Regions from separate parts of the Deinococcus sp. QL22 genome, predicted to be linked through region 1. Evidence: riboswitches for the same ligand, from Rfam matches in the RefSeq annotation. Region 1 holds a riboswitch; each other region holds the start of a gene.
The links. A riboswitch is a leader RNA that binds a small molecule or an ion and turns the genes downstream of it on or off. The one in region 1 is predicted to bind cyclic di-GMP.
Positions count from the first base shown of each region.

Region 2: another riboswitch for cyclic di-GMP. It lies ahead of M1R55_RS21830 (hypothetical protein); the one in region 1 lies ahead of M1R55_RS16945 (hypothetical protein).
Region 3: another riboswitch for cyclic di-GMP. It lies ahead of M1R55_RS19645 (PxKF domain-containing protein); the one in region 1 lies ahead of M1R55_RS16945 (hypothetical protein).

Region 1 covers NZ_CP097150.1:188,520-198,703, reverse strand. Annotated here, with positions in the region: gene M1R55_RS16980 (S9 family peptidase) at 1-635, shown strand, start outside; partial or broken gene M1R55_RS16975 (IS4 family transposase) at 657-791, shown strand; gene M1R55_RS16970 (hypothetical protein) at 973-1,320, opposite strand; gene M1R55_RS16965 (PAS domain S-box protein) at 1,774-4,296, shown strand; gene M1R55_RS16960 (diguanylate cyclase) at 4,726-5,808, opposite strand; gene M1R55_RS16955 (IS6 family transposase) at 6,741-7,448, opposite strand; gene M1R55_RS16950 (transposase) at 7,512-7,970, shown strand; cyclic di-GMP riboswitch class II at 8,133-8,217, shown strand; gene M1R55_RS16945 (hypothetical protein) at 8,289-8,831, shown strand; gene M1R55_RS16940 (S8 family serine peptidase) at 9,001-9,831, shown strand; gene M1R55_RS16935 (EAL domain-containing protein) at 9,870-10,184, shown strand, end outside.
Region 2 covers NZ_CP097151.1:510,974-521,157, reverse strand. Annotated here, with positions in the region: gene M1R55_RS21845 (VIT domain-containing protein) at 1-213, shown strand, start outside; partial or broken gene M1R55_RS21840 (transposase) at 538-1,447, shown strand; gene M1R55_RS21835 (hypothetical protein) at 1,531-2,118, opposite strand; gene M1R55_RS21830 (hypothetical protein) at 2,175-2,666, opposite strand; cyclic di-GMP riboswitch class II at 2,735-2,818, opposite strand; gene M1R55_RS21825 (hypothetical protein) at 3,805-4,227, shown strand; partial or broken gene M1R55_RS32345 (hypothetical protein) at 4,790-5,086, shown strand; gene M1R55_RS31835 (DUF429 domain-containing protein) at 5,137-5,562, shown strand; gene ligA (NAD-dependent DNA ligase LigA) at 6,041-8,092, opposite strand; gene M1R55_RS21810 (hypothetical protein) at 8,997-9,176, shown strand; gene M1R55_RS21805 (NADH-dependent flavin oxidoreductase) at 9,492-10,184, opposite strand, start outside.
Region 3 covers NZ_CP097151.1:55,929-66,112, reverse strand. Annotated here, with positions in the region: gene M1R55_RS19665 (hypothetical protein) at 1-6, shown strand, start outside; gene M1R55_RS19660 (hypothetical protein) at 245-433, shown strand; gene M1R55_RS19655 (hypothetical protein) at 690-992, shown strand; gene M1R55_RS19650 (hypothetical protein) at 1,968-2,327, opposite strand; cyclic di-GMP riboswitch class II at 2,509-2,592, shown strand; gene M1R55_RS19645 (PxKF domain-containing protein) at 2,848-6,534, shown strand; gene M1R55_RS19640 (hypothetical protein) at 6,668-6,943, shown strand; gene M1R55_RS19635 (GIY-YIG nuclease family protein) at 7,068-7,565, shown strand; gene M1R55_RS19630 (hypothetical protein) at 7,562-8,185, shown strand; gene M1R55_RS19625 (hypothetical protein) at 8,338-8,736, opposite strand; gene M1R55_RS19620 (hypothetical protein) at 8,962-9,141, opposite strand; gene recA (recombinase RecA) at 9,470-10,184, shown strand, end outside.

The DNA.
Region 1 (10,184 bases):
ACAAGAACTTAGCCGCTCAGCTGGCCGCCCAGGGCGTGGCCTCGCTCAGGATCGACTTCCAGGGCAGCGGGGCCAGCAAGATTCCCTTTGAGCAGATGACGTTTACCAACCAGGTGTCGGACGCTCAGGCGGCTTTCGAGTATCTGAAGGGCCGCCCCGAAGTGGACGCTGCACGCCTGGGCCTACTGGGCTTCAGCATGGGCGGCGGCGTCGCCATCAAGCTTGCGGCCAATGCGGCCAACCCGGTGAAATCGCTGGCGCTGTGGTCCAGTACCAGCAGCCGCAGCCTGGCGGACATTGAGTCCGGATCCAGGGCCACGGCGGAGAAAGAAGGCGTGGTGGACGTCGATCTTGGTTTTACCAAGATCAAACTGGGCAAAGCGTTTTACGGCAGCATTCAGGCCCAGGATCTGGAAGGCGATATCGGGAAGTTCAGGGGCAACACGATGCTCGTTTACGGCACCGCCGATCCGCTGTCGGGGAATGCGCCGTACTTCCTGTACAACTTGGGAGGCAAGGTTCGCAATCTGGTCCTGATCGACGGGGCGGACCACATCTACCACGTCCTGACGGACGACAAGAGCGAGAGCAACCAGGTGATCGACACCACCGTGAACTGGTTCAGGGGTCTATAGACCGGGCCAAGGCCAAGCAGGGAGATGCTGTATTTGGCGTATCAAGGGTACGCCAGAAGGAATTTGCTGCGCTGTTCACAGCGCTGGCACACTGAAAATCTCCATGCCGCACTCAAAACCAGAGGTTTCAGCCTAGAGGACACCGGATTGACCCGTTTTAAGTGCGAGCTCAGCGTTGAGAACGCCATCACCGATTTTCAAGCACTGCCCTGTCGATGAGGTCTCAAGCTGCTTGGCAGGTCAAAGGCCAGACCCTCCTTCCTGATGGCAACAAGACGAATCAGAACGTGAATTCAACGCAAAGCAGGGGGGTCAACGCCCCTTAAGGGTGCAGAACTTACCGTAAGGCACTGCCCTGATGGTAGTGAACCGCCTGCTGGCGCAGGATGTCGGTTCCGATGTTCTCCTCGTAGGAGTTGAGGGTCAGTCCGTCCTCGAAGGGTTCCCGGTACTGGAGGGAGGCGTCGTTCCAGCCGTCGGAGCCGCGGGTGGCGCGGTCGATCAGAACGCTGGGTTTGTTGGTCAGGGTGGGAGCGGCTCCTGGGGCAACAGCGGGGAAGTGCCCCGCTGCTACGTCCGCCCGCAAGACCCATGGCCACGCTTTGGTGGGCAACCGGTCGTGCCGCTGCAGCGGGCTGCCATACCGGGCGGCCTGGTCATGATTACCGCCGGTGGGGAGTTTCACCCCGCCCCGAAGGATGGCTTGCGCCGAGAAGCACTTTAACAAACAAAGCAGGCCGCAGAATGTAGCCAGCTCGTTGGATCAGGGATGACGGAGCGAAACCTGCCCCTACCGTCCCCTGAGGGAGTCTGAGATACTGGGTTCATGACCACCCTCACTTCAGGCCCATCATGGCTTGAGCCTGAGTACCTCTCCCTGCTGAACATGTTGCCCTGCCTAGCCTGGCTCCTTGACCCGCAAGGGCACGTCCAGGCGGTCAACACGGCCTTCAGCGCCTCTTTTCCCGAGTCTGTACCTGGCCTGCTCAATCAGCCTGTAGCGCGGTTCCTGAGCCCTGATCGACTGGACTCAGCCCTCTCTGGGTGGGACACCAGTTTACACACCGGGATCCCGTTGCACCTGCAACTCACTCTTCCCGCTGAGGGTGAATCTGTCCCCCTTACTTTTCAAGCGCAAGTGACATGTCTGCCGGGAACAGCGGGCGTCTGGTTGGTCACCCTTATTTCAGCTCCCCGCCGCGGCCAGCTGGATCTGCAGCGGGAGTCGCATGCGCTGGAGACGCTCAACCGCATCCAGCACACCATCTCGGCGGAACTCGATTTGGAGAAGGTGGTTCAAGCGGTCACCGACGCGGGAGTGGAACTGACTGGGGCGCAGTTTGGGGCGTTCTTTTACACCATCAACACCCATCAGGGTGAGCCGATGACGCTGTACACGCTGTCGGGCGCCCCGAGAGAAGCGTTCGCCCAATACCCGCTCCCGCGCATGACGCAGGTGTTCGGACCCACATTCCGCAATGAACGCGTCGTGCGCTCAGATGACATCACCCAAGATGCCCGGTACGCGCACAATGCGCCTTATCACGGTATGCCCGCCGGACATCTGCCTGTACGCAGTTACCTGGCCGTGCCCGTCGTGGCGTCCAATGGCCAGGTCATAGGTGGTTTTTTCTTCGGGCACGAGCACGCGGGCGTGTTTGGCGAGCAGTCTGAACAGTTGGCCGTCAGCCTCGCAGCTCAGGCAGCCGTGGCGTTTCAGAATGCCCAACTCTACCGGAGCGCTCGGCTGAGCGAGCTGCGTTTCCGGTCATTGGTGGAAGCGACTTCGCAGATGGTCTGGACGTGCGCCCCCACCGGCGAATTTGTGACGCCGCAAGCTGATTGGCAACGGTTCACTGGGCAGACGGAGCAAGAAGCGCTGGGGTGGGGTTGGCTCGAAGCTGTTCATCCTGACGACCAGGAGCACACCCGCCAAGCCTGGCGTCAGGCGGCTGAACTGCAGCGCCCTTACCAGGTGGAATGCCGGGTGCGCCGCTCGGACGGCGCCTACCGGTTCATGCAGGCGCGCGCGACCCCCGTGCAAACCGGGGGCGGTTCAGTCAACGAATGGATCGGAGTGCACGAGGACATCACAGAGCGCCGCGACGCCGAGCAGCAGCTTCGTGACCGCGAAGCCCGCTATCAGGCGCTGGTTGAGCATGCGGTTGTGGGCGTGAGTCGACTGACGCCTGAGGGGATATGCCTGGACATCAACCCCGCTGGGACGGCATTCCTGGGATATAGCCGTGAGGCTCTGATCGGGGGGCATATCGAAGGCGTCACGCATCCCGATGACCGACAACTCACGGCACGCGCCATTCAGCGCCTGCTCAAGGGTGAGGTGGAGGCGGTGACCGTGGAGAAGCGCTACCTCCGACCAGATGGGTCGGTGGTCTGGTCGAACTCCAGCGTCTCAGCCGTCCACCAAGAGGATGGAGCGGTGGCCTACCTGGTGGTCACCATGTCTGACATCACCGCCCTTAAGCAGGCTGAAGCTGAACTGCTTCGGCTGAATGCAGACCTCGAAGTCAGAATCGGGCAGCGCACCACTGAACTGGAACAGGAGCGCGGTTTCCTGCGCACGTTGCTGGAGAGTCTTACCGAAGGAATCGTGGCCTGTGACGCACAGGGTCAACTGTCGGTCTTTAACGATGTAACGCGTCAATTCCACGGCCTGCCACCGGAAGCGGCGCTGCCTGCAGTCGACTGGGCCGCGCATTACAGTCTTTACCGGGACGATGGGGTTACGCCTCTACCCACCGAGGAAATCCCTCTGGTTCGGGCATTTCAGGGCCAGCAGGTTCGTGACCAAGCGATGGTGATTGCACCGGCACAGGGAGCGAGACGTTGGGTCAACGCGAACGGCAACCCCATGTACAGTGCAACCGGCGAAAAAGTGGGCGCTGTGGTCGCCATGCAGGACGTGACTGAGCGGCGGTTGGCGGAGCAAGAGATCCGCCGGGTGAACGCCGAACTTCAGCGCAGCAATGCGGATCTCGAACATTTCGCAGCGGTCGCCTCACACGACCTGAAAGCGCCCCTTCGTACCATCACGAGTTTTCTGCAGTTGCTGGAGCGGCGGTACGCAGGGCAGCTGGACGAGAAGGGCAACAAGTACATCGCCTTCACTGTGGAGGCCGCCGCACGCATGGACGCATTGATTGACGATCTGTTGGCCTACTCCCGCGTTGGACGGCACCGCACCATCACGACCTTGGATCCGGAACAACTCATGCAGCGAGTCGCCGACAACCTGAGCGCCACCTTCCAGGAGAAAAGTGCGCGGCTGATTGTGGGGCCCTTACCAGCGGTGCAGGGAGACGGCACCCAGTTGCAGCAGGTATTGCAGAATCTGGTGGGCAATGCCATCAAATTTCAACCGCCGGGCCGAACGCCTGAAGTGGACATCTCTGCTAGGTCGGATGGGGTCTGGGTGCATTTTCAAGTGAGGGACAACGGCATTGGGATTGCCCCTGAGCACTTTGAAACGGTCTTTGGCTTGTTTCAACAGGTGCACGGCACCATAGAGTACGCGGGATCGGGTCTGGGTCTAGCCATTGTCCGCAAAATTGTCGAAGAGCATGGGGGGCGGACTTGGGTGACTTCCGTTGAAGGCGAGGGGACAACCTTTCACTTCACACTGCCAAGCAGCGACGTGTAGCTCTGAAGGTTGTGTGAGGTGGTGGACTCTCGGTGGGTGTCAGGTCAACTTGGCGTGCCCCCAAAAACTGGACGGGGTGAAGTCGAGAGGAAGGCTCGCCATCGCAGCCGTGGTTTGTCAGACTGAAACGTCAGGAGACGTCAGCGAGTCCGGTACATTTGCCTCGCAGACCGACTGCTCCCTGGGCTTGATGTCTTGCTCAACTCGGCAGGAATCAATCACGACACGATTGGCGCACAGGTGTAGGGAAAGCGGTGAGACACCACGTTCGGCATGCTGAGTGATGGTGATTGGGAACCGCTGGCGCGAGCGCTTTAGGCCGGTCACAGTGGGTCAGCCTCCCCGATCTGGTTACGGCAGCACAGTCACGACAAGCGTTCCAAACGTGGTCAGTGGCTACCCCTGCCCTCTGTCTGACTTGCGGCCAGTTCAGGCCGCGTGCACCTGATTGCGCCCGGCGTGTTTGGCAGCGTACAGCGCGTCATCCGCCCGCTTGAGCAGCGTTTCGGGCCGCTCGCCCAGCTGGGCCTGCGCGACGCCCAGGCTCACCGTCATGTGAATAGGACGGTCGTACTGCATGGCGGCCACCGCCTGACGAAGCCGCTCGGCCACGCCCTGCGCCTCAGCAGTGGCCGTCCCCGGCAGGATCACCAGAAATTCTTCACCGCCCCAACGGCCGAACAACGTCCCGCGCCGCAGACTGGTGCCGACCGCCTGGGTGGTACGCCGCAACACCTCATCGCCGTAATCGTGGCCGTGGGTGTCATTGATATGCTTAAAGCGGTCAAGGTCAAAAAGAATAATGCTCAGCGCCTCACTGGTCCCGGTAGAGCGCGTCCGCTCGCTCAGCCACAGCGTGAGCTGCCGACGATTGGGCACACCGGTGAGGCTGTCCAGATAGCCCGCGCGCGCCTCACTCTGCGCCTCGGCGAGGGCGCCGATGTATCCGCGTTGCAAGACGCCAAACAACACAAAAAAGCTGATCAAGGTCAGGTGCATCAGCAGCACCTGCACCAGCAGCGCTGAATGGGCCTGTTGCGCCCCGGTCAGAGCGGAGCCGTCCAGCAGATACAGCAAGGTAATCATCGTCAGGGCCGCAAAAATCCCAACTGACGTGGCAATCGCCACGTGGCTGCGGAACACCAGAAAGGCCACCACATAGGTGAGCGGCAGCCAGTACGAATAGGTGCCCAGCCCATTGACCATCTGCTCCACCACAGTCTCCTGAGCGAACTTATAGATGCCGGTGACGGCCAGCACCAGGAGGTGCAGAGCCCCCACGAGCGCGTAGTGTCCCGGAACAGTGCGGAGCCACAGCAGGAAGGCCACGTTCTTGACAATCAGCAGGGCCAGCCCGGTTTTGACCCCAGGTGTCCAGCCCAGTGGAAAGCCTACCGTCAGCCCGAAGATTGACGTCGCCAGCGACAAGCCTACAATCGCCATCAGCGCCTGACGACGAAACTGTTGCTCGTGCCAGGAAGGCCTGTGGGTCTGGAGGGCGAAAGGCAACATTGATGCATCGTATGCGGCGGCGCATGACAGAAGCGTTGCGAACACAAACGTCAAGACAGTTGACCAGAGGCTTGCGCTTGTAGAGGTGGTGTTGCCTGACTTCGGGTCTGGGAATGAGGAGGGCAGGGGTAACCTGATCCTCAGATCACCCCTGCTGTGAGTCCAGTGAAGGCAACAGCTCTACATTGTTTTATCGGATGTGTTCAGATCACGGGTGTGACGACCCAGCGGACGAGGACTGGACACTAGGGCAGACCTCATGGGTGGAGTGAGGATCTTCTGCACGTCCACCACGTTGAGGCCAAGTGTTGTAGCGAGTCTCTCCGCGTCCCAGCCCTTAAAGACTTTTGCTACAGCAAGTTCCCCAATGCCGAACTTCAGCCCCTGCAATTTCCAGACTGCTGGACCATGATGGATTGGATCAAATCCGTTCACCTGGTGATCCCCAATTCACCACATATCTCCAACGCCCTACTCCAACTCCACATTGAGTAATTGAACATGACTTAATATATCTTTCAAGAGATCAAAGGGTGATTACAATCCTGCGCAAGGAAAGACAAGGCAAAGAGGATGAGCCTTGAAACCCTCAGTGAAGCTCGTGTTGGACGCGAAAAATTTGGTTGACGCTCAAAGCGAGCCGCTAGGGGTATCCAGCCCCTCCCCCCTCTTTATTAACAGTCAGCCGGGGTGAGTCGGCGCTACTTCATCGTGATGCAAGTTCAGTACTCGAAAATAAAGTGATATATGTTACCAATGGTTTAGCTTGATGAAACTGTTTGCTTCCCTGGCCCGTCTGGCTCTCCCAATCTACGAAGCAGTACCGAACGAGGCCGAAGCAGGATGCAATAGACGTCCTCCGAAAGTGGCCCGGCAGGTTAGGTGGCCTTAACTGGTATCACAGCAAGCTGAGGGCAGGGGTGGCTTGAGGCTCAGGCCACCCCTGCTGCAACCGCAGACCACGTCTGAAACACGTGCTTTTGATGTTGTCTTCCGGTTGATGCGGAAACGCCCCTTCGCGAGTGCTGGTGGAGGTTAGTGATGCAGGCGTGCAAACTCAGAAATGATTGAGCGCGTTTTCGCCGCCCCAACCCCTGCTGACTTCGCTCCTGTCGCCGAGTGGGGCGGTGTTCTTGCTCAATCAGATTGTTGCACCGGGCCGTGAAGATCACCTTCTGGTAATTGACGTCTCTCAAGCTCGGAAGCTCCCAGATGGCCACCCCGTAGTTCCGCAGCCCATCGGTGTGAATGACCTCTGGAACGCCGTGTTCACCCAGAAGTATGGTCAGGAACGTCTTCGCAGCTTCAGGATCGCGATGCCGTTGAAAAATGCCCTGCACGGAACCGTGCTCGTCCACCGCGCGCCACAACCGATGCCGGCCACCAGCTATCGTCGTACAGACCTCATCCAAGAACCACCGGGAACCCCGGCGGGATTCCCGGTGACGTAGGTCTTCAGCAAAGCGCGGTTCAAACTTAATACACGATTCGCGCAGCGTCTCGTGGCTCACCTCGATACCGCGCTGGTGAAGCAGCTCCTGAACATCTCTATAACTCAAAGGGAAGCGGTGGTCGAGCCAGCCCGCGGGCTGGCTCATCGTCATCGGGAAGCGGGGGCGATAAGGCTTGGCGTCGGTCACGGCGAATCAGCCTACGCTATGCCTATCAAGGCAACACAGCCTCTTGGCCTGATTCAGGAACGTGTGGCGTTCCTGAAAGTGCAGGTCGAGACCTTGGAGAAAGCGGTGCATACGCTAAAAGAGACTGATGGTTTTCTGGGTGAACCTCTGTCCCTGTTGATGACGATTCCCGGTTATGGCTTTCTCAGTGCAGCAAGTGTCTGGGCGCAAACGGATGGTTTCGCGCTGCTGGAGAGGGGGCGAGATTTCTACTTATGCAGGAATTGCCCTGAACCTTTTGAAGCAGGAAGCAGTATTCATCGACGTGAACGCATTTCCAAGACTGGGAATGCTCATCTCAGCCGGACAGCGTACCTCGCCGCCTTGGGCGCTCAACGTTCCAAGAGTCGGATGGACGACTTTTACCATTACATCCGTGCCGAGGGCCAGCCGCCTAAAGCCGCTTTGGTCGCCCTCGAGCGCAAACTCCTGCGGACGGGCTTAGCCGTCGTGAAGTCGGGCCAGCCCTATCAAAAGGCCTAGCGACGACCTCAGTTTCCTCGTCCTTCTGGCCCTTGACCGCTCGGCCGAATGACGCTATCTGCTGATCGTGCATACCCCCACTGGGGGAATAGCCCAGTCGCGCATTGCTTCAGGGTGTGGGATATGCTTCAATCTTTTTCATCAGTACAGCTCCTTTAGGATCTGGCTGGTAGAGGCAATGAGGCGTGGTCCTGTATTCGGGCACCTGGGACGCGCGGAGCCAGTGGTGCGACCGACTATCTGTCAAGCCGTTGAGAAAATGACGGCGTCCTTAACCCCAGTATTGGGAGAGCGCTGATAGAGCGCTCAGGAGCATGCATGAAAACTATTGTTCGGAGCGAATCAGTGGCCGGTTTGACCCTGACAGTGCGCACTACCTTTGATGGCCGTATGGCCCACGGCACCATTGCTCTGGGCAACGATGTTCCTGGTGGAGACGGCATTTGGGTTCAAGCGAACACCCTAGATGACGCCGTCACAGACATTATGGGGCAGGTTCGGCGGTTGGCCATGAACAGCTACGAGCAGTATCGGGCGGCCGACTTACTCAACTCAGCCGTACAGTTTTTGCTGCCCGTGAGTGAGAGTGGTCATGCCAGCGCCTTCGACTGCTGGCTCCTGAACCGGCTGATCGCGCGTTGTCCATCCTTTCAAGTCGGTTGGACGCCCCTGCCGGGCTCCGCGGCGAACTTCCGGCTGAGCTGCGAGCGCTCAACCATTTCCGTTGAGGTGGCCTCGACACAGATGCCCCACACCTGTTGTACGGGTGTAGTGACTGCGATCGACGCCTACACGGTGATGACGGTGGTGCGTGGGCTGGCCCGGCAATTGCCCGCTTCTGCCGCTGAAGCGGCGGACTGAGAGGCTGCTGATGTCCCGCGTCTTCCTGCTCCTGTCGGCGCTGTTTCTGGGGGCCTGCGGTAAATCCTCCCTCCCTCCCAGCTCCATGCTTCCACTCTCAGTGGCTAGCCTTTCTGCCTCTCCTTCACCGCTCTCGGCAGGGCACAGTTTCTCGTCCAGTGGAGCCCGCTTGTGGGCTGAGGGCGCCCGTCTCTGGGGAGAAGGAGGAACTTCTGTCCTGTCCAGCAACACGGCTTGGCTGCAGCAGGTCAAGGCCCAGGAGGCACAGGCCCAAGCCGGCAAAGGCGTAACGATTGCTCTGCTCGATTCGGGCGTTGATTTCACTCATCCCATGTTGCGGAGTGTCCTGCTTCCTGGGCATGACTTCGTAGACGCAGACGGGAATGCTTCAGAGCAGGGGAACGAAACCGACCTGATCTACGGACATGGCACTGCCGTTGCTGGGGTTCTACAGCAGATGGCACCCGCTGCCAGAATTCTACCGCTGCGGGTTTTGGGGACTGATGGATCTGGTCAAGCCGCCCATGTGGCTCAGGCAATTCGGCTGGCAGTCGATGAAGGCGCGCACATCATTAATTTGAGTGTCGCTGGGCCGGTGTCGAGTGAGGGCGTTCGGGCCGCCCTCCAATACGCAGCATCAAGGAACGTTTTGGTGGTTGCCGCAAGTGGGAACAATGGAGGGAGCGCGCCTCAAGCTCCTGCAGATGCCTTGAACCATAAAAATCGTCTTGGGGATTTTGGACTCTCGGTCACCGCAGTGGATCAGAGTGGTCATCTGCCCCTCTGGAGTACTCGGGGAGGAGAGGTACAAGCTCCTGGGGTCAACATTCACACGGCTTATCCGGGCGGCCGCCTGGTCACGGCCAGCGGTTCCTCGTTCGCTGCGCCTGTGGTCTGTGGCGCCCTTGCCCTTGCACTGGCCCAAGGAAAAGAAGCTCAAACCCTCGCTGCTCAACTTTCCTCGGGGAGACTGCTCGACGTAGAGGCGTTGCTGAAGTGACCCATGCGGTTGCGTCCGCCGAAAGCTGGTCTCACACCATGAGTCCCTTGTGTGACCAGCTGTTGGGTCAGGCCCGGGCGTTACGAGGGATTGATGACTTACGGGCCATCCTCCTCTTTGAACAGGTGATCGTGCTGGCTCGGAGACAGCACACTCCTGCGGCACTCGCGGACGCCCTCAACGGTTTGGCTGGTTTAGAGCATGCCCGTGGCGACAGTCCGGGCGCGCTGCTGCATCTCGAAGAAGCGCTCGCGGTTCGGGAGGCCGCCCAAGATGATGAGGGCGCAGCTGTCGTGCTGTGCAATCTCGGCGCCGTCTACCTCGACTTAGGAAACTTCAATACAGCGCTGGAG
Region 2 (10,184 bases), on a different replicon from region 1:
GAGGTTTTTTCCCTGCGCGATGCGAAGCCGGGAAGATATACCATTGAGATGGATTATTTTGGAGAGAATCAGCAGCTGCTGTCTGGCACCGTTACCCTGCAAGTCAAGGTCATCACAGGCTTCGGAACTTCGGGCGAGCGCGAGCAACTTATTACCTTGCGCCTGAAGGACAAAAAAGACCAGTTGCTCGTCGGCGAGTTCACAGTGAAGTGAATCTTTCTCCTCAACAGCAAAGGGTTTTGGGAACGCACCTGCGGTTGGGTCGGTGTAATCGGCAGTTGCCTCAAGTTCAGGCGCCTTTTCTAAAAGGGTGTGTTGTCTTAATCGGACGTACTGGGATACCTTAATTCTGCGTACCTCTCAGCCCCTGACACTTTGAGGCAAATGGCGTCTTAGACGCAGTGCCACATGGCAAAGGGCAACATCAGAGTCTGTGACGAACACCGAAACCGCCTTGCTGCATACTGACACGCTCGCCGCCCATCTCAAAACCCGTCTCCCACACCGCCGAATGGATGCCTGAAGCGGCTGGCTGAAGTGCTCCTGGCACTTCTCCAGGCCGAATCCACCTTCCACCGCAAGATCGCTCTCCATCTGCCCCGGGACGCTCCTCTGAAGTCCAGAACTCGCATCGTGCCACGATGCTCAGATCACCCTGCAGGACGTCTGTGACGTCCTACTTCCCTTGCTCCCCGACCGTAAGCTCACCTTGATGATGGACCGCACGACCTGGCATGACAGTCAGGCCCCTCTCCATATTCTTGTCTTGGGCGCCCTCCTCGGGGGCGCCGTGATCCCGCTGGTGTGGACAGTCCTCCCTCACCAGGGGAACAGCTGCACCGCAGCCCGCATTCTTTTGGTGGCTCGACTGCTCAAAGTGTTCCCTGCCAAACGCTGGGCGGTCTTGATCGCCAACCGAGAGTTCATTGGGCAAGAATGGTGCTGTTTCCTGCGCTGGAAACAGATCCGGCAGTGTCTGCGCATCCGGGAAAACACCCGCATTGAAGATGAACTTGTCCGTGACGTGTTCACCTACCTGAAACCCGGTGAAGTGCGGACGCTCTTTGAGCGGACCTGGGTGTACGGTGGCTGGATGCAGGTGGCCATCACCCTGTCCCCTGTGGGGGATAGGGTGATCGTCGCTTCGGATTTGCCTGTCAGGGACGTTCTTCAAACGTACCGGCTCAGGTGGGGCATCGAGTGTGCGTTCTCGGCCCTCAAATCGAGGGGACTGAACCTGGAAGTCACGCATATGACCGCCGCCGACCAGATTTCGAGGCTGCTCGGGTTGCTGTGCATCGCCTTGGCCTGGATCGCCCGGGTCGGGGCGCAAGATCAGCGTCAGACCTTGACGAGGTCTGACAATCGGGGGCGAGCCATCCGAAGTCAGGTGCGCACCGGGTGGATGGCCCTGAGTGAGGCCGTACGGTGGGGTAGAGACGCCTTTTAGAGCTGCCTTCAGCTCCTACCTACTGGGACGTCAATTCCTCTAAGTGTCAGGTGCTGAGGTCGTGCCGTGAGCCGGAATTTCTACCAGCGGACACTCACTCCGATATTAGCGCTATCAATTGAAGGTGAGGTGAGGCCAACGCCAATACCCACATTCAATGACCAATTCGGCTGCAGTGGCGATGTGCCAGCAGAGCCTATTGAATAGGTAAGTCCAGCAGTATTAGCCAATGGACTATAATTAATGTAAGCACCCTGGGAAAATTTCTTAGCAGGTTCAACGGTATAGGGAACTACAGCGAGCACTCTTTCTTCACTGTTAGTGACAGTTATATGGCCACTGTGGGCTTCGAGAACTACCGCATTAATATTTTGTAGAACGTAAGCTGGTAATATTACTTTGTTATTCGTATATCGGAAAACGAGTCTCGGGTCACTTGAGGTAATCCTGACCTCTGTTGCAATCTCGCTGAAAAGTGTGAACGTCAGCCCACCAGTAGTGTATCCAGAATTGAGGCGACTCTCAATTCGTTGTGGTTGAACAAGTATTTTCTGCGCTACAGCTACTTGAGGAGGAGGAGGAGCTGGCGTAATCTGGATATTGAAGTTAGGAACCTGCGCGGAAGCGTATGAGGCAAGAAGAAATATTGTACTGAGGATTCTCTTCATATAAACGACCAGAGGCGAGAAGATTGATCAATCTTCTCGCCTAAAAGAGAGAGAGTTTAGAAGCTCTGGTCTACTGGCCCGACGGGGTCGGCGGACGTGCCAGTCAAGTCAAAAGCGACCGACATCGTTTTATTGGAGAAGGCTAGACGATCAGCTTCACTAGCAAGGGTGTCGAAGGTAATCGTGTAGAGGACGGATCCAGTCGCACCAGCCGCAACAGCTACACCAGAAGCGTTATCACTTGTGACTGCAACATACTCGCTGGCGAGTGAGCCACCCAGCGCGTGGGCCGAGGTCACAGTGATTGCGCGGTTGGTGTCGTTCCTGACGGGGATGGTGATAGTAAATGATGCGCCAGAGCGGATGTTAGCTGTAGGGATGGTGAACGAGCCGCTGCCTACGCTAAATTTCACGGAATCCAAACTCTGACCGTTGGCGGAGACCGTCATGGTCGCTTCGTTCTCGCTGACAGAATTGCTGCCTATGGCGTAGGCAGCGCTGCTCAAGGCGAGGGCGGCGATCAGGGCAATGCTTTTAAAGTTACGCATGGGAGAACTCCTATGGAGGCAGGTGCCTTCTATAAATCTGCGGCTATAACCCCATGTAAGGGTCGCGCTGGACGAAAAGTCGGTCGCACCACTCGCTCCTCACACACCAGGTGCCCGAATATGGCGTGTGAATCTTTGCATCTCTTCGGCAGAGGGTTCTCTGTTCGAAGTGCCCATAGATTACTTTAGGAACCATACGAAGCTCTTACAAAACTCACAAGCGATTTAATTAATGGAAAGACTACTTTTGGCCCTTTGTGGTCTTTTGCATTAGTCGTGAAAGGTACTGGCAGCACGGCTGCTATTACCGCATTCGGGTGGCTAGCAGCGGGGTTACGTAGGTCTTCCCACTTGCGGCGGTCTGTGTCCAGTCGGGCCAGCTATGCTGCCAGTGTTTGTGTTCCTGCACAGCCTTCTACTTCTGCCGTCCAAGCGTTCCATATTAGGCGGCAATACCAGGGCTGGGAATGTAGGTCATCAGAGCATGGGCGAGGGCGCCGGCCAGCATCCTGACCAGCTCACTGCGTTTAGATAGGTGGGTCTCTCCTAGCAGGCGTAGAGCATAGATCACGTCCTGCACGCTCTAAGGGGCCGTGCAACAGTCACTAAGTAACGGGCTCTCAGTTCGTTGAGAGCAAGGGCCCGTATCTTTAATCTCGAATACCAATTTATTTCTGTAAGGGCAGAGGCCAGCTACTCCTCAAAACAGGCGAAATGGACGGAAGAGGTAGCTTCTATAGGGTGTTTCTGCGATGAAAGCACCCAGAGCCGACCGCCTCACGATAGCCTACAGACCGTTCTACGGTCTGCGTTTGTGCTGGACGCCCGCCTTTTGGCTGTGCTTTGGTCTTGGCGATCATTCAGGCCCGCACGGTGGTGCTGTAAATTTGCTCTTCCAGAGCTCTCTCCCTGCGTGTACAATTTTCAACTGGTGGATGCTGCCGGTAAGATCGTGAACGCAGAGATAGCCAAAGGGCTGGCTATCCTTGAGGTGCACAGCGGATAAAAGCTTGTTCTGAACGTTGCCGTTCATCCAGTCGTGCATAACGTAACCTTGGATGATGGTGGCGAGCTCAATTCTCCAGCGCCTCAGGCCACAACTCAGCCTTTTGCAGAATCCGCATCAGAGGACGTGTTCATGCCCAGTAAAGTAGCCCTTTCCCGAGAATACGATCTCCTTGCGGTGGCGGCGAACCTCGAAGAAGTCGCGGGGGCTTTCGTGGGTGGCCTGGTCTGCGTGGAGCGTCGGGGCCGGCCCTGGCGCATTGAGGCCCTGATTGAGGTCACACCGACTTCAGTGACCACGGGAGGCGGGTATATCTATGACCTGGCCACAGGACAGCCTCAGTTCGAGACGGGGAGTTTCTGCCTGCGCCCCCTCACGCGGGAAAAGCTGGATTACCTGATTCTCGCGGAAGGGTTGCGTGTTGCAGACAAACTGAAGCCGAACGAGCTGAAGCTGGCTGAGCGCGCTGAATTGATGCCGGCTGCACGAGCACTCCTCGACTTGTACACCCGGATGCGTGATAGAGAGCGCCAGCCTGTGCACGGGAGCGGATGAGCTCGTCGGAATGCGATGTGGCCTTCCCTATGCTCAGGAGAGACAGAGCAGAAATCGATAGATAGAAGGGTGCTGTCTAACAGTACTGCTGCTACAACCACAGTGCGTCACCTATCTCCGGTGTTCTGGGCCGCATCACTTCGCCTCTATCTCTGTTCCGGTCCCCTGCCTTCTGCTTCGAGGTTGTTCTATGGCCAAACGCCTTACCCCGCCCCTGCCTCCTGCTCACCCTCTCAAGGTGTCCATGCGTGGAATATTGACCACTGTGGGCCCGGCACGAGTTGCCCAACTTCAGGCTGAGGTACAGGCCTCGTTGGTCTTGGAGGGGTTTGATCCAGTGACCACGGAGCGGGTCTTGCAAACCGCTCTCGTTCGGTGGGCAGAGGATGATGGTTCAGATCAGTTCTGACGGCCAGCCAGGTGATCCACATGGATTCCGGGCAGACCTTTTGCTGCTCGACGTCGCCGATGGCGTCAGGCGTGCGGCGAGAATCCGACTCCTGAGCTGTTGGCGTGTCCAGGACGCCCGACTGTCCTGGACCGGGAACCCTAAACTGCGTGGATGACTGCCCTCCTCAGCCTGGGTGTGGACCTGGCCTCACAACCCCTGAATACCGCCGCGGCACTCCTAGAGTGGACCGAGGGGGGCAGCGAGCTTCAGCTGTTGACGGCCAACATGAGCGACGCTTCACTGCTTCCGCTTGCCCGGCAGGCGCAGGTGGTGGCGATTGACGCGCCATTCGGCTGGCCGCTCGCCTTCGTGGACGCAGTGAGAGGGGCGGCGACCTTCGCCTGGCCGCATCCTCCCGGGTGGCCGAATGCCCTCCGGGACCAGCTGATGTACCGGCAGACTGAGCGACACCTGATCCAAGATGGTCTGCGTCCACCGACAAGATTGCCCTGCCCACGATGCGCTGCGCGGGGTTGTTGCAGGCACTGGGCGTCACGGACCGCAGTGGGGCGCAGGGCGTCATCGAGGTCTATCCACAGGCAAGTCTACGCCGGTGGGGGCTGGTGGACGCCAGTGGTAAGGCCGGGGGAAAAAGTTATAAGGCGGACGCCGAAGCTCGGCAACACATCCTGGACGCCCTGAAGCTTCAGGCTCCCTGGCTACGATGCTCGTCTGAGCAGCAGGACCTTCTGGTGGCCAGCGATCACCTGCTCGACGCCCTGATCTCCGCCCTCACGGGCTTGGCTGCCGCCCGCGGCCTGGTGGATCCTATCCCGCTGGAGATGCAGGACCTGGCACGAGTGGAAGGCTGGATCATCCGCCCGCTGGGAGACGCCCTGACGGAAGGACTCGCCCCACGACAGTCCCAAGAGTCAACGAATTGATCTGTTGGTAGGTCACCCACTTGTACTTAAGCTGGAGGCGTGCCACGCGAAGGCTATTCAGCCCCGGAACATTTGGGGCGTTGCCTTCTTTTTGAGCAGGTTAACGAGAAGCAGTAGTACGGTTGTTTGGGCATGTTGAATGCTAGCCATTGGAAAGCGGGGCTAGCAGAGTTGAGGTTGATCACGAACGGTCAGCTCAATTCGACCCGTTTAAAGCTACACAACGACCCAAACTTGACGTTCTACTGCCGGAAAGTGTTGTGCCTGACGGCCATGCTGCAAGGAGGCCATCTTTTTTGAACATCACGCTCGCTGAGGGACGCAGGCTGGGAGAGCCACAGAGCTTCCCAGAGATGCTCCTCTACACGGAAAGGGCAGCATTGAGGTCAATCATGGACCCTCCGCTGACTGCGGTCCACTTGCTCAACCCCCCCGACCTGATGATTTGCATGCCTGCACAAGCGGGCCCGGTCCCGCTTCACGTCAGGGGCGGAGCACCTCGCTCCAACAACAGTGCCTGCAATTCTCCCTCACCCAGCACGGCCACCTTCAGCTCCTGCGCCTTCTCCAATTTTCCGCCCGCGTCCTCTCCCGCCACCAGGTAACTCGTCTTCTTTGTCACTCCGCCACTGACCCGCGCCCCATAGGCCTCCAGATGTGCCTTGATTTCGTCCCGAGATCGACTCAGCGTCCCGGTGATGACGAAGGTCAATCCCGCCAGTTGCGTGCCAACCTGTACTCCCGTACTCGGAGTCGGCTGGAGACCAGCTACCATCAACCGGCCGATGAAGGCCTGCATCTCCGGCTCAGCTAAGCCCGCTACGATGCTCTGCGCGGTCGGCCGGCCCACATCCGGAATCTTCGCCAGATCGTCTACCGACGCGGCTTGTACCTCTGCCAACGTCCCGTACACGCGCGCGATTCGGGTCGCTGTGCCCTCTCCAACGAAGGGCAAGCCCAGCGCCCGAATCACCCGCCACAGCTCCCGTGACCGGCTGGCGTCCAACTCCGCAATCAGCTTCTCGGCATTCTTGCGTCCCACCTTGCGCGTCCCACCAGTGCTGGTTTCTCCCATCTCCAAGTGTTCCAGTTGCTCCGCCGTCAGGGTATACAGATCCGCGGGGTCTTTCACGAGCCCACTCGCGACGAGCTGCTCCACCAGACGTTCCCCGAGCCCCTTGATATCCATTACGTCCCGCGAGGCGAAGTACCGCACCCGGAGGGTCGCCTTAGCTGCACACAGAGGATTCGTACAGAACGTGCCCGCCGTCCCCTCCTGCCGCACGGCCGAGTGCCCACACACCGGACAGTGCGTCGGAAACGCATACGGCGCGCTGTGGTCTGGACGCTGCTCGAGCACGACGCTCAAGACTTCCGGGATGATGCCTCCCGACTTGTGCACCCGCACGGTATCGCCCACCCGAAGATCAAGCCCCCGAATGAAGTCCTCATTGTGCAGGGTGGCCCGGCTCACCGTCGTGCCTTCCAGTTGGACCGCCCGCAGTTCTGCGACTGGCGTGAGTTTTCCCGTCCGGCCCGTCTGAATCGTGATGGCCTCGATCACCGTCTGCGCGATGTCGGCCGGGAACTTGTACGCCACTGCCCACTTCGGCGCCCGGCTCGTGAAGCCTGCCTCTCCCTGCAGGTGCAGGTCATTGAGCTTGACCACACTCCCGTCCGCATCGAAGGGCAGGGCCGCCCGCTGCGCCGTCATCTCCGCGTGATAGGCCGCTGCCGCCGCACTTCCTTCCACCCGCCGGGTATAGGAACTGGTCGCAAACCCCTGAGCCTGCAACCAGGCCAGGACTTCCCATTGCGTGCGTGCGGGTACCCCGTCGCGTTTGCCCAGGCTGTACAGGATGACGCTCAGCTCGCGTCGCCGGGTTTCCTCTGGGTCTTTTTGTCGCAGTGCGCCCGCGGCACCGTTCCGCGGGTTCTTGAGCAGTGCGCGCCCTTCCTCTTCAGCGCGTGTGTTGTACGCCAGGAAGGCGGCCTTGCTCATGTAGACCTCGCCCCTCACTTCCAATTCCCCAGACAGACCTTCCAGACGCACAGGAATGCCCGGAATGCTGGCGATATTGGCCGTGACCTTCTCTCCGACTTCTCCGTCTCCCCGGGTGGCGGCCCATTGCAGCACACCGTCGACGTAATACAGATTGATACTCAAGCCGTCGATTTTCAGTTCGCAGGTATAGGTGAACGTCTGGCTGCCTACAGGGAGGTTCAGCGCACGGGCCACCTTGTCATCGAAGTGGGCGAGTTCCTCATCGGTGAAGGCGTTGTCGAGGCTGGTCATCGGCGTAGGGTGACGGATCTTCTCGAAAAGGGTGCTGGGTCGGCCGCCCACCGTCTGCGCAGGCGAATCAGAGGTGGCCCACTCCGGGAACTGAGCTTCGAGCGCACGTAATTCTCGGACGAGCGCGTCGTATTCCGCATCGGAGATGGTGGGCGCGTCCTGTTCGTAATACGCCTGATTATGGGCAGCGACTTCGGTGGTGAGGCGGACATAACGGTCCGAAGGAAGTGTCATGGGGCGAACCTCGGTGAGCAGGAGAAGGTGGGCGGCAGCGCAAAGCCCCTGTGGTCAGGTGCAGAGCACGAGCGAGGCTCAGGGTAGAGCTTAGGGGGACCAACTTCAAAGATCGGCTTGGCAGGATGCTGCTTAGCGCGTCCCTAATGCTCCGGATTCCCAAGGGTCATCATTGGGCATGTGACCTGGTTCGGTTCCCTTAGAGCAACCGGGACGTGCAGGATTTGCCGCACCAGCGCGGTAAAGGGTCAGCCACGAAACCCCAAGTGAATAGTTTTCAGGGACGTCACCGGACTGACGGACCCAGCTCCTGAGTGAATCTCACGTCCTGGATGTCATTCCTACCTGTGGGTTCTGGAGTGACAGAGGCGCGTGCCAGCGGGGCTTAGATTGCCAGTCGATCATCTCTACAGCGCACCGCCACCGTGGAGTTGAGCAACCGCATCATTCCACACAGCATTGGAGCGATAGCAGCACGGTCAAGTGGCTGTGCGATCAGGCATCTCAGCGGAGAAGAGACAAACTCCCCAGCAATAGAGCCGGCATAACCGGCGACTGGAAGCGCAGCACGAGATCTACGGCGTCGACGCGACTTGAGTCACTCCCTAATTTCTGTACTTTCTGCGCAGGGCCGTTTAGTCGGGACGATGTCTGCGCCCCTGAACAGCTACAACTATCCGCGCATATGTTGATGCGGTATTGCGGAAAATGCGCTTAACACGGGTCTGGCAGCGTCTCGCCCACATTCTCACCACCGCTGTAAGCAAAGGTTCGGTCAAAATTGGTCAGATAAGACGACACGATCTTCGGCTGCCCTTGCAACAGACAAATCCGAATCAACTTCCCCAACACCTTTACCTGGCTGGCGCGGACGTTGCCTGCAGCCCGAGGTGCAACGGCGCTGATGATCGCCGGTGCACTGCTGGGCGGCACCCTGTTTCCGGCACTGATCGGTCAGGCTGTGGGGGCCTTCGGTGAGCGCGTGATCCCCAATGCCATGCTTGCCCTGGCCGTGCTGGCACTGGCTCTGGCCGTGTGGCTGCGAACGAAGTCGAAAGCTCTTCAGGGGCGCGGTGAGGAATGAACGCAAGGGCGGGGAACGCGGTGACGTTGCAGACATGATGGGACAGCTGCGCCGTGATCCATCAGAGGTCACCTGTTGTGGTGCTTACCGGACCGTCACCGCGCTCTGGGAGTCACAGGGTCGTTGCTTCACCGGCGTCTGAGTAAATGACGACGGGTTTGCTAGAGATCGTTCCGACCGCTGGCTGCGCCGAGGGTACGCCGCTTGCCGTGCCCCTCCTGTGCTCCAGGACGAGACCAAACGCCGTGGGTCCTGTGTGCGAAGGTCCCTGGGCTTTTTCCTATGAGTCTCCTCAGGAGCGTTCAGACTCAGGCGTCAATCTGCGGCGTCCGTCAGGCGGTCTTTGACCATGAAGTCCGTGAGCATCTGCCACAGTGGTTGCGGCAAGGTCAACGCCTCGCGGTCATGAATCGAGAGCGTACTCCGGAGCTCGTTGCTGCGGCCGGACTGCACTTTCTGCACCCATTCCGGCTCAAGCAGCAGTGCCCGGCCCAGCGCCACGAACGTCGCTCCGAGGTCCAGCACCCGCACGGCGTCCTCAGGGGTCCAGACATTGCCCACGCCAATCAGCGGCGTCCGCGCGCTCAGCCGCTCGGCAATCTGTTCCAGGCGGCTGCGGTCTTCATCCCCGCCCCGGCGAGGGTTCCCGGCATACTCCATCAGCGACACGTGCACGTAGTCCAGCTCTTTGTCCCTCAGAGCATCGATCAGGCCAAAGGTATCGTGCATGGTCAGGCCCTGCTCGTGGGGTTCCTCAGGGGAGAAGCGGTACCCGACCAGAAACGGCCCCTGGGCATGGTGGGCCACAACGCGCTTGACCTCATCGATGATCGCCAGGGGAAAGCGCAGGCGGCGCTCCAGGCTGCCGCCCCAGTCGTCGGTGCGCCGGTTGCTGTGACCGGACACGAATTGCTGAATCAGGTAGCCGTTGGCGCCGTGAATTTCTACTCCATCGAAGCCAGCCTCAATGGCCCGCCGGGTTGCCTGGCCGAAGTCCAGCACGATGGA
Region 3 (10,184 bases), on a different replicon from region 1:
TATTGAGGTTCTCTCTGCAATCGCCCGTCCGAGTCTCTCGTCGGCCGCTGCTCTGGTAGCTCATCGGTAGGCAGGACGCGCTCGCCGCCCTGGGTGCTGCGCTGGGGTCGCCCGCGCCCCTGCGGAGGCCGTTAGCACACGTGGACTACAGCTGACCTCCCCGCCTGCCCCAGCGCCCCGCCGATCGAGCGGGGCGCGTCACGTGTGCATGGGCGTCTCCACCCACGGTGTGCCACCTATGTGCTTGGAAGACCAAACCGAACAAACGGTATCCGACGACTACACTCCGGCCGAGGCCAGGCTCGTGGCGGTCGGCGGTGACCTCGCTGCCCGGCTCAGTGTCCTGACCGACACCCAGGATCTCAGCGCCCCAGAGGTAAGAGAGGCCCGCCAGAGCGTCGACACTGCTGCACAGAGATCGCGCACGCGTTGAGCAGTGACTCCTCACTCACCCCCGCCCGGCTCGCGCGCCTGATGATGGTGGACGGCGGCGCGGCAGTGGTGCGTGCGGTGGCTGTCGTGCTGATCCAAGCGAGACGAACGGTGACCCCGCGCGGAAGGACCGCGCTCTGGAGTTCGTCCAGCTTGCCCTCGCGTACCCTTCCCCCGCCTGAAGCACAGGCGGGGGCACTTGTTGTGGTGTCGATCGGACATATGTCTGGTGCGCACTGAACCCGTAGAATGCCGGGATGACTGTGCCAGAAGACATCCTCTGCCGGGCCTATGAGCTTGCCGGCGACGAGCAAGACACCGTTCTGCTTGACCTGCGTGGCATTGACTGGGGCACTCTGACCAATGATCTGGAGTTCTATCCCAGTGACACCGGGGGCGGCATGCAGATGCTGGTTGCTGACTCGGAGTATGACTTGCAAGTGCTGATGACGGACGGGGAGGCGGGGGTGCCGACGGACGCGGAAGACTTCTGGTTGGCGCTGTCTGACGGCGAGGACGAGCTCTTCTCAATGGTCGTGCGGAACGGTGTGTTGGAGTAGCCCGCCCTGCCTGAAGCGCCCCACCCGTGGAAGGGTGGGGCGCTCTTCTGCCGGCCTTTCGCCCGTGCCCTATGCATCCCGTTATGCAGTGCACGCTTTGGTCAATCAGTTGCTCCACGCGTTTCTGTCGTATTCTGGGCGTGATACATTTGACGTGTAGCAGGGGTCTGCGCGAGGGGCTGAAGCCATTTTTTGAGTTGGTCTGACTACGGATCAGAAGGCCAGGGGTTCGAATCCCTTCAGGCGCACCACCATAAACCTCGTCCTGGACGGGGTTTTTCTCTTTTGTTTCTCAGTGCCAGATGGCCGCGTGCCTTGTTCGTGCCTTACGGTCGCAACCCCATTTTGAAACCCATTGACCTAAGCAGTCAGTTGTCTGGCACGGCAACTTTGAGGTGTGCCACAGGGTGGTGCGGTAGCTCAGGGAGGGTCGCCTGCAAAGTGTTGTGGGTGCCGTCGTGTGAGGCATGTGGGTGCCAGGCTTCATCAACTGCTCGCTCAGCAGTGGCAGCGGTTGTCAAATTCTAGTGAAACTGTCGTTGTCTAACTGAGTATGTCGCCCGTTGTGCTGGAGAGCGTTAACGCTCTCCAGCACGAGTTATTTGTGGATTGATCAGTCTCCTGATGGTGTCTTCCACCTGCAACGACATGATGAGTGCAACAGTCCACCCTCCGAACACAGGAAAACCAGCCTCCCAACCCCTCTTAGAGCAACATGTCGTTTTAGTTTCATAGATGTCGTATGGCTTCTCACTACAAATAGGGGTCGACAGCGCAAAGGGCGGTGCGTTTGTGCCGTTTCAATCTCAGTTCACAGTGATCCCATCCCCGCCAGGACACAGGGAGCACAGGTGGCAGGAGCGCCGGGCGCCACGCACCCCAGGGTAAGAAGCGGCGCGGGCGTCTGGGGGCCAAGGAGTGAAGCCCCATGTGAACTGCAGCAGGACTGTGTTGAAGCGAGCCGGTACCGAACCGCTAGTTCTGGAAGAGTTTCAGGGCAATGTCGACATCGACGCTGCCGTGGAGCGCAGGCTGCGTATGCAACAGGCGGGGGCGGACGGTGCGGAGGGTGACGGTGGTGTCCACTAGGCCCTGCAGGCACTCTGTGGCGGTGGGAATCAGCGTTTCGTTTTCTTTGAACATCCGGAAATAACGGTGTTCAAACAAGGAGAATTTCGTTTTCCGCAGCGACCGAGCCACGGCGACGTATTTCATGGCGGCAAAGACAAAACTGCCGATCTCGCTGTCGTGCGACAGCGCATCGCTGAGCGTCTGGCGCTGAGTTTCATTCAGGTCCTTGGTGCAACAACGCCGGAGGACATGAGTAGAGATCACTTGAAAGCCGTGAGGAGTTGGGCACGGATCTGCACACTGGGCTCCCCCGCTCCATGACCTTAATGAAGGTGAGTCTAATGTGTGAAGGTGATAAATTCCACCCTATTAGGAGAGGATTAAAGTAACCTTTAACCACAAGTAAACCCGGTGTGAACGACCTCATTTCGGATGTCCCTGTGGGCATTCGATGGGCCGCGAAGACCTTTGTCCTGTATCCGGTCACCTGGGGCAAAGCGAGCGAGTGGTGAGACCCGCCCAGTAAGGAGCCTTTATGAAGACAGGCAGCCCTCTGGTACCAATTCTCACGATGCTCGCGTTGGCCGGCTGTTCGCAGGATGCAACGCCGAAAGCGGCTAACACCACGGCGACGACCACCTCGTCAGTAGCGGACGTGGCAAATGTGTCATCCGGTACGTTAAAGGCACAGGGAATAGTTCAAGACAATCAGAACGGGATAGGCGCTTCTGCCACAACGTCGATTTCTGTTTGCTCTGGGTCTACGGCTCCCACCACAGGCACCATGACCTTCCGTGTCAAGGGAAGGCAGAGCTCTGGCTACAGCATCGAGGTGAAGAGCAAGTTCATTGGGACATGGAATGGTAGCACGATAAGTTGGGGAGCTGAGGCGTCGAAAAGAATCAGCGTAGCCGCGCAGACGGACCCTAATGACCAGACCTCATACTCCGTCCCGATTGAGATCGTCATCAATGGCGCCCCTGTAAACACAGGGAGCTCATTTAGCGAAAGGCCGACGGTAGCAACGCCTCTGCCATCACCAGCAGGGGCTCACCCATTGGAAATTGGTAATGGGGGAAGTGGCACGGCGACAGTGTTCGTGAAAGTGGCGAGTTGTGCAGATGCCAACACGGCGCCGGTCTTAACCATCCCCAACAACGACAGCAAAGAAGCCACAGGCCAAAACACGCCCTATAGCTTCGTGGTGTTGTCCAGCGACAAAGAAGATGGTGTCCTCGCCCCAACCTGTAAGGTAGGAACAACCACGATTCCTATGGTCAATGCTCCCAACAGCGTGACCCCAGCTGATGCGAAGGCTTACCAGGGCAGCTTGAACCTGCCGATAGGTTCCACCACGATCACCTGTTCAGCCATAGATAGCGGGAGACGCACCGACGGAACGGCAGATCAGGTTCTGACCACTCCGGCGAGCTTCCAAGTGGTCGTCAGTGACACGATCGCGCCGACCGTCACCCCTGGAAATATTACGCAGAACACTTGGCGTAACACCCCGTTGGCTCAAGCCTTTATGGCTTCCGACGCCGGTTCTGGCCTTGCAGTTGCTTCCGACGCCTCATTTACCCTGACCGCCAGTGCTCAGTCAGCGAACGCCACCACACCGACTGTGGCGAGCAAGACGGTGACCGACGTGTCTGGTAATACGACCACCCGCACGGTCAGTGCTCTAATCGACCTGGCTAAGCCCACCATCAGCGCCGCGACCTTCGCGGCCGACGGCACCACCCCCATCACCCCGAACGCCAATGGCTGGTTCAAACAGCCGGTGGTTGTCAAGTTCACTTGCACTGACGCTCACTCGGGCATCGTCGCCAGTGGCGAGGGCGCCTGCCCAGAAGCTGTGACAGTGGGTGCGAACAGCGACACAGGCGACAGCGGACAGACCGTCAGCGGCGCCGTTAAAGACAACGCCGGTAACACCAGCGATCTTGAGAGCCTGACCGTGAAAGTGGACAAGACCGCACCGACCATCTCGGCCACTGTTTCTCCCACGCCGAACGCTGCTGGCTGGAACAACAGCAACACAACAGTGATCTTCACCTGTTCGGATGGCGACTGCCCAGCTCCTGTGGTCGTGAGCAGCGAGACTGCCGGACAGACCGTGAGTCATACGGTCACCGACCGTGCCGGTAACACGGCCAGCGCCTCCGCACTGGTGAAGCTCGACAAGACTGCTCCGACGCCCAGCTTGGCGTCCACTCCTGCCACGCCGGATGGCCTGAACGGTTGGTACAAGACGGACGTGAGCTTCGTCGGCGCCAACACTGATGCTCTGAGCGGCCCAGCCACCTGTACCACTGTCTCCCCCCTGCGTACCGACTCGGCCAGCCACACTGTCACCACGACCTGCTCCGACATCGCTGGGAACATTGCCGACGCCTCGATGACCGTCAAGCGCGACGCCACCAGGCCTGTCATCAACGCCACCGCTGACCGCGCGCCAAACTCCGCTGGCTGGTACAACGCTAATGTCATGGTGTCCTACACCTGCACGGACGCCACCCCCGGCTCTAATATCGCTTTGGGCACCTGCCCAGCAGCTGTCGTGGTCGATTCCGACACGCCCTTCGGCGGGCGGTTGGTGAGCGCTACCGTGACAGATCAAGCTGGCAACGAAAGCCTCCCCGACAGCGTCAATGTCAAGCTCGACAAGACCGCTCCTACCGTGACGCCTGGAAACGTGAGCGACAGCCTTTGGCGTAACGAACCGCTGGCCCAGGTATTTGCTGCGTCTGACACCCTGTCTGGTCTGGCAATGACCGCTGATTCCTCTTTCACCCTGTCCGTCAGCACCCAATCGACCAGCACCACCACACCAACCGTAGCGAGCAAGACGGTGACCGACGTGTCTGGCAACACGACCACCCGCACGGTCAGTGCCCTGATCGACCTGACCAAGCCCACCATCAGCGCCGCGACCTTCGCGGCCGACGGCACCACCCCCATCACCCCGAACGTCAATGGTTGGTTCAATCAGACGGTCGTTGTCAAGTTCACCTGCGCTGACGACCTCTCTGGCCTCAGCACGAACGCTTGCCCCGAGCCAATCACCGTATCTGCTGATACGACCGGGAAAGCCATCAGTGAAACAGTGAAGGACAACGCCGGGAATATCAGCGTGCCAGCCGTTCTGACGATCAAGCTTGACAAGACCGCCCCGGTTATCAGCGCCGCCGCTGACCGCGCGCCCAATAGCAATGGCTGGTACAGCGACAATGTCACCGTCACGTTCACCTGCTCGGATGCAATGTCAGGCGTAACGGACTCCTGTCCTGCAAGCAAGCTGATCAGCGCGGAGGGTACGACCCCTGTCAGCGACACGGTGACCGATCAGGCTGGCAACACGGCGACCAGCAACATCGTCACCGTGAAGCTCGACAAGACTAGTCCAGTGATCTCGGGCAGCGACATGGTGAACTCCACTTGGCGCAACAACGACCTGAGCGAGACCTTCACCGTCACTGACGCTCTGTCTGGCCTGGCCAACACCTCTGACACGCCCTTTACTCTCACGGCCAGCGCCGAGTCCACCATCAGCACCCCCACGGTCGTGACCCGCACGGTGACTGACCTGGCTGGGAACAGCACCACCCGCACCCTGAGCGCCCGGATTGACAAGACGGTCCCCACGACCGCCAGCATTACCCCGAACCCGGCTGCGCCTAACGGACTGAGTGGCTGGTACAAGAGTGCCGTGAGCTTCGAGACATCTGGCACCGATGCACTGAGCGGCGGCGTGACCTGCACGGCCATTCCTGACCTCGTGAACGACAACGCGGGCACCACCGTGAACACGACCTGTAAGGATCTTGCCGGCAACACCAAGGAAGCCACCCTGGCTGTGAAGATGGACAAAACCTTCCCCGTGCTGACGACTTCCGGCAACCTCACGGTGAATGCCACGGGCAATAGCCAAGCGCTCGTCAGCTTCATCGCGCCGACAGCTACGGACAACTTCACCAGCCCAATCACAGCCACCTGTGACAAGGACAGCCCTTTGAACGTGTCGGTTGGTACGACCACTGTCAACTGCAGCTCCACCGACGCCGCGGGCAACAAGACCACCAAGAGCTTCACGATCACCGTGAACTACAACTTCACCGGCTTCTTCCAGCCCATCGACATGAGCACGAGCACCAATATCGTGTACAACACCATCAAAGTGGGAAGCGCCGTTCCTGTGAAGTTCAAGCTGGGCGGCAACCAAGGCCCGAACATCTTCCTGGCAGGGTCACCCAGCGCCTTGATGGTCAACTGTGCGACCAACGCTACTACCGATGTCGTTGAAGAAATTTCCGCCGCAACAGTTTCCGGATTGCAATACGACGCTGCCGCCGGACAGTACGTGTACGTGTGGAAGACCAGCACCGCTTACAAGGTTGGCTCCTGTTATCAGCTGACCGTTAAGTTCCTCGACAACACAACCCAGACCGCCTACTTCCAGTTCAAGTAAGTCGAGTCATCTGGGCCGCCTGAGTGAAAGCTCGGGCGGCCTTGGTCTTGCTCTGGTACGGATTTTGGCCGATGAAACCGGCCAGTGAATTCCCAGTCTTTTAAATTTTTAACGTATCTGTAATGGGATGCACATGACCCGTACACCGCGTCTGTTACATTACTACCCTGGCCTACAGAGCACTTCCTATGAGTCTCCCGAAGACCGACGACTCCTCGCCACGATCAAAGCCATCAAAGGATTTGACCAGCTGGTCAAATCCTTCTTCGCCTTTGGGATTGAGCTAGTAGAGTACGCACAGAACCTGACCGATTACGTCCGGGTCACGCCCCGCCAGTACCCGCACCTCTACCAGATGTTCAAACGGGCCGTAAAGGCTCTGGATGTTCCCACGGCCGCTCCGCAGTAGACGCTGTGATCAAGCCCTTGAGCAGATCTTGCTCGCTCCACACGGCACGACCACTAGGGTTCCCGACATGCCCCATCATGGCAAACCGTGAGCGGGGAGCGGCCCCGTCTGGGAGAATGAAGTGATGACTGGAGATGGAGATGCCCTTCGCAAGCGGATGCTGTTCGACGCTTGGATGGCCGAGCACGGGGCGTTCAGCATGCAGCTGGCCCAGCAAGGCGAGGCCATTCACCGCCGCACAGTGTTGGCCCGCCTCACCAGCCTGGCCGGACGCCAAAAGGCCCCGGAATACGTCTACGTGCTGACCGAACGGCGTCCGCAAGAGGTCACGCCTGCCTACGTGGGCAAGACCCGTTCTCCCGTAACCCGGTGGAGTCAGCATCTCGCAGGTCTCGCGGCCGGAGAAGGCAACTACGCCCGTTGGCGCCAGCGGTTCCTGCGCGAAGGCCACGAGACCGTTCGCTTCGACCTGGAGCTTCTGGTGGTGGGGGAGACCCAGGTACAGTTTCCGCCGCTCCCAGGCTTTCCTTCCACCATAGGCGCGGTGGAGTATCAGCTTGTCGGCCTTGCGGCAGACGCCTATCCCTTGCGGCTGCTGAACCACGAGGGGCAGGCCAGGTGAGCGTGCTGCAGAGCTGGCTGGACGCGTTTCCAGGCGCGCGGTTCGCGCCCCTGTTCGAGACTGATGACCTCCAGGTGCGGACGCACCCACGCGGGAAAGCAGGGGACCGCCGGATCCTGACCCACTCCAGCGTGTTCGAAGCTGCCATGATCGAGCTGATCGAGGATGGGCTGACCCAGGCAACCTGGACGGGCTTGGTCTACCTGATGGGGGTTGGAGAGCAGCAGGCGTTCATTCCTCTGTATGTGGGCAAGGCAGAACGGCGTGGCAAGACGCATGAGGTCAGCAAGAACATCGCCAATATCCGGCGCAATCCCGACAAGTTTGCCCGCTGGGGGTACGGGCTCGACTACCACCTGGGAGATCTCAGTCACGCAATGTTCGGGTTTGAGGCGTACCGCAAGCCCACGGCAAAATACCGCCGCTGGGCGGACGTGCTGTTCGAGGTCAACGATCCGCCGACCCTGCGTCGTCCGGTGAGCCTGCTGCTGTTGCCCTGGTACGAGGACAGCCATGGCCCCAGTGGCCTGCGGGGGTCGGTGGCGTCTGGAGAAAAAGAGGTCATCGCCCTGGCCTCCGCTCTGCACGGCGATCACCTGCTCAATGTGGACGGGCGGTGACTCAAAACAGAGCTGGGCAACAGGCTGCGGTTCACGCTTACGCCTCCCAGTGGGATTCAGGGCTGCAGAATTTGTGCCTCCACAGTGGGCCTAACCCGGTGGTTCGGCTCAGCAGCAGTAGCCCTCTCAAACGGGGTTGAGCCGGGCGTGGATCAAGGCTGCTTTTCCTTGGAGTATTGCCAAAGGGCTCGATCCAGAGTGCGCATGTCCACGTTCGCCTCGTCGGCCTGCACCCGGCAGAACTCAACGTAAGCCATCCAGAAGCCAAAGTCGTACGCATGCTTCAGATCGGCTTGAACAGACCATAACGCTCTGAAATCCAGAATGGGATATCGCTCAAGGTGATACAGATGCAGGATGACGGACGCGGTCGGCCACGCTACGCCAGACAGAAGCGTCAACGCCTCAATGCGGGCTCGCTCAAGCGGGGTCGTCAGTGCAAAGCGCGTGATTTCCTGGACGTAGGCCTCGTCGTTGCGCTGAATTAACGGTGCACTGCGTGGAGACTTCCAACGGGAGAGTCTGCAGCTGCTCATCAACGAAGCGGTCATCCAGCTGCTGGGCGATCTGGCCGCCGACGCGCTCGACCTCTCGGGCCGGCGCTACCGCGTGCCGTGGACCCTGCCGGACGCGTCCGTCGCCCCGTTCCGTGAAAGCTATCCCTAACGCGCGGCCAACGCGGCCAAACCACGCCGGAACTTCAGGCGCGGGTCATGCATCACCGCGGTCAGCTGCGCCACGCGCTGCGGATGCACCGGCACAATGACGTCCGGCCATCATTTCAGGTACGCGCGGAATTCAGCCGTGCGCTCGCCGCGCTCCAGAAGATCCAGGAAGTGCGCGGACAGCCGGGCGGCCTGATCCGCACTCAGCGCGGCACTCTGCAGGGCCCGGGCCAACCGCTCGCGGGCGTACCCGGCATACGAGGTCATCAGGCGCGCTTCAATAAGGTTCACAGCCAGCGCCACACAGGCCGGATCGCCCGCCCGCACACCGTCTGAAAGGCGGTACCACAGCTTCCGGCACTTCAGCTGGGCCCCCGGTGACTCTGGCAGCGGCTACAGCGGAAACGTTTCGCCCAGCGCTGCATGCGCCCTCAACACCGTGGGCGGGCACCAAGCCGCCCACGCGGGTGGGGACAAGTCGTCAGGCAGCATGCCCCAGCTTAACTGGAAGTTCCCCCCGAATCGCCTGCGCCTCTCGCCTAAGAAATCTGCTAGAATTACGCTCCAATCATAACCTCAGTCCTCTAATCCCCTTCCCAACAGATTCCCTGGAGTTCCCATGAGCAAAGACAACCCCAAAGAAATGACCGTGCCCTCCGACGCTGCTGGGCGGCAGAAAGCCATCGAAAATGCCATGAGTCAGATCGAGAAGCAGTTCGGCAAGGGCACCATCATGAGGCTCGGCGCCGACAGCCGGCTGGACATCCAGGCCATCAGCACCGGTAGCCTCAGCTTGGACGTCGCTCTGGGGATAGGCGGCATTCCCAAAGGCCGCGTCACGGAAATCTATGGCCCCGAGTCCGGCGGCAAGACCACGCTGGCGCTGAGCATCGTCGCCCAGAGCCAGAAAGCAGGCGGCACCTGCGCCTTTATCGACGCCGAGCACGCTCTGGATCCGGTGTACGCCCGCGCGCTGGGCGTCGATACGGACGCCCTGCTGGTGTCTCAGCCCGACAACGGCGAACAGGCCCTCGAAATCATGGAACTGCTGATCCGCAGCGGCGCGATTGACGTCGTGGTCGTGGACTCTGTGGCCGCCCTAACGCCGCGGGCCGAAATCGAAGGCGACATGGGCGATAGCCTGCCCGGTCTGCAGGCCCGCTTGATGTCTCAAGCCCTGCGCAAGCTCACCGCCATTCTCAGCCGCACCAACACCGCCGCCATCTTCATCAACCAGGTGCGCGAGAAGATCGGAGTGATGTACGGCAACCCCGAAACCACCACTGGCGGGAAAGCATTGAAGTTCTACGCCAGCGTCCGTCTGGACGTGCGCA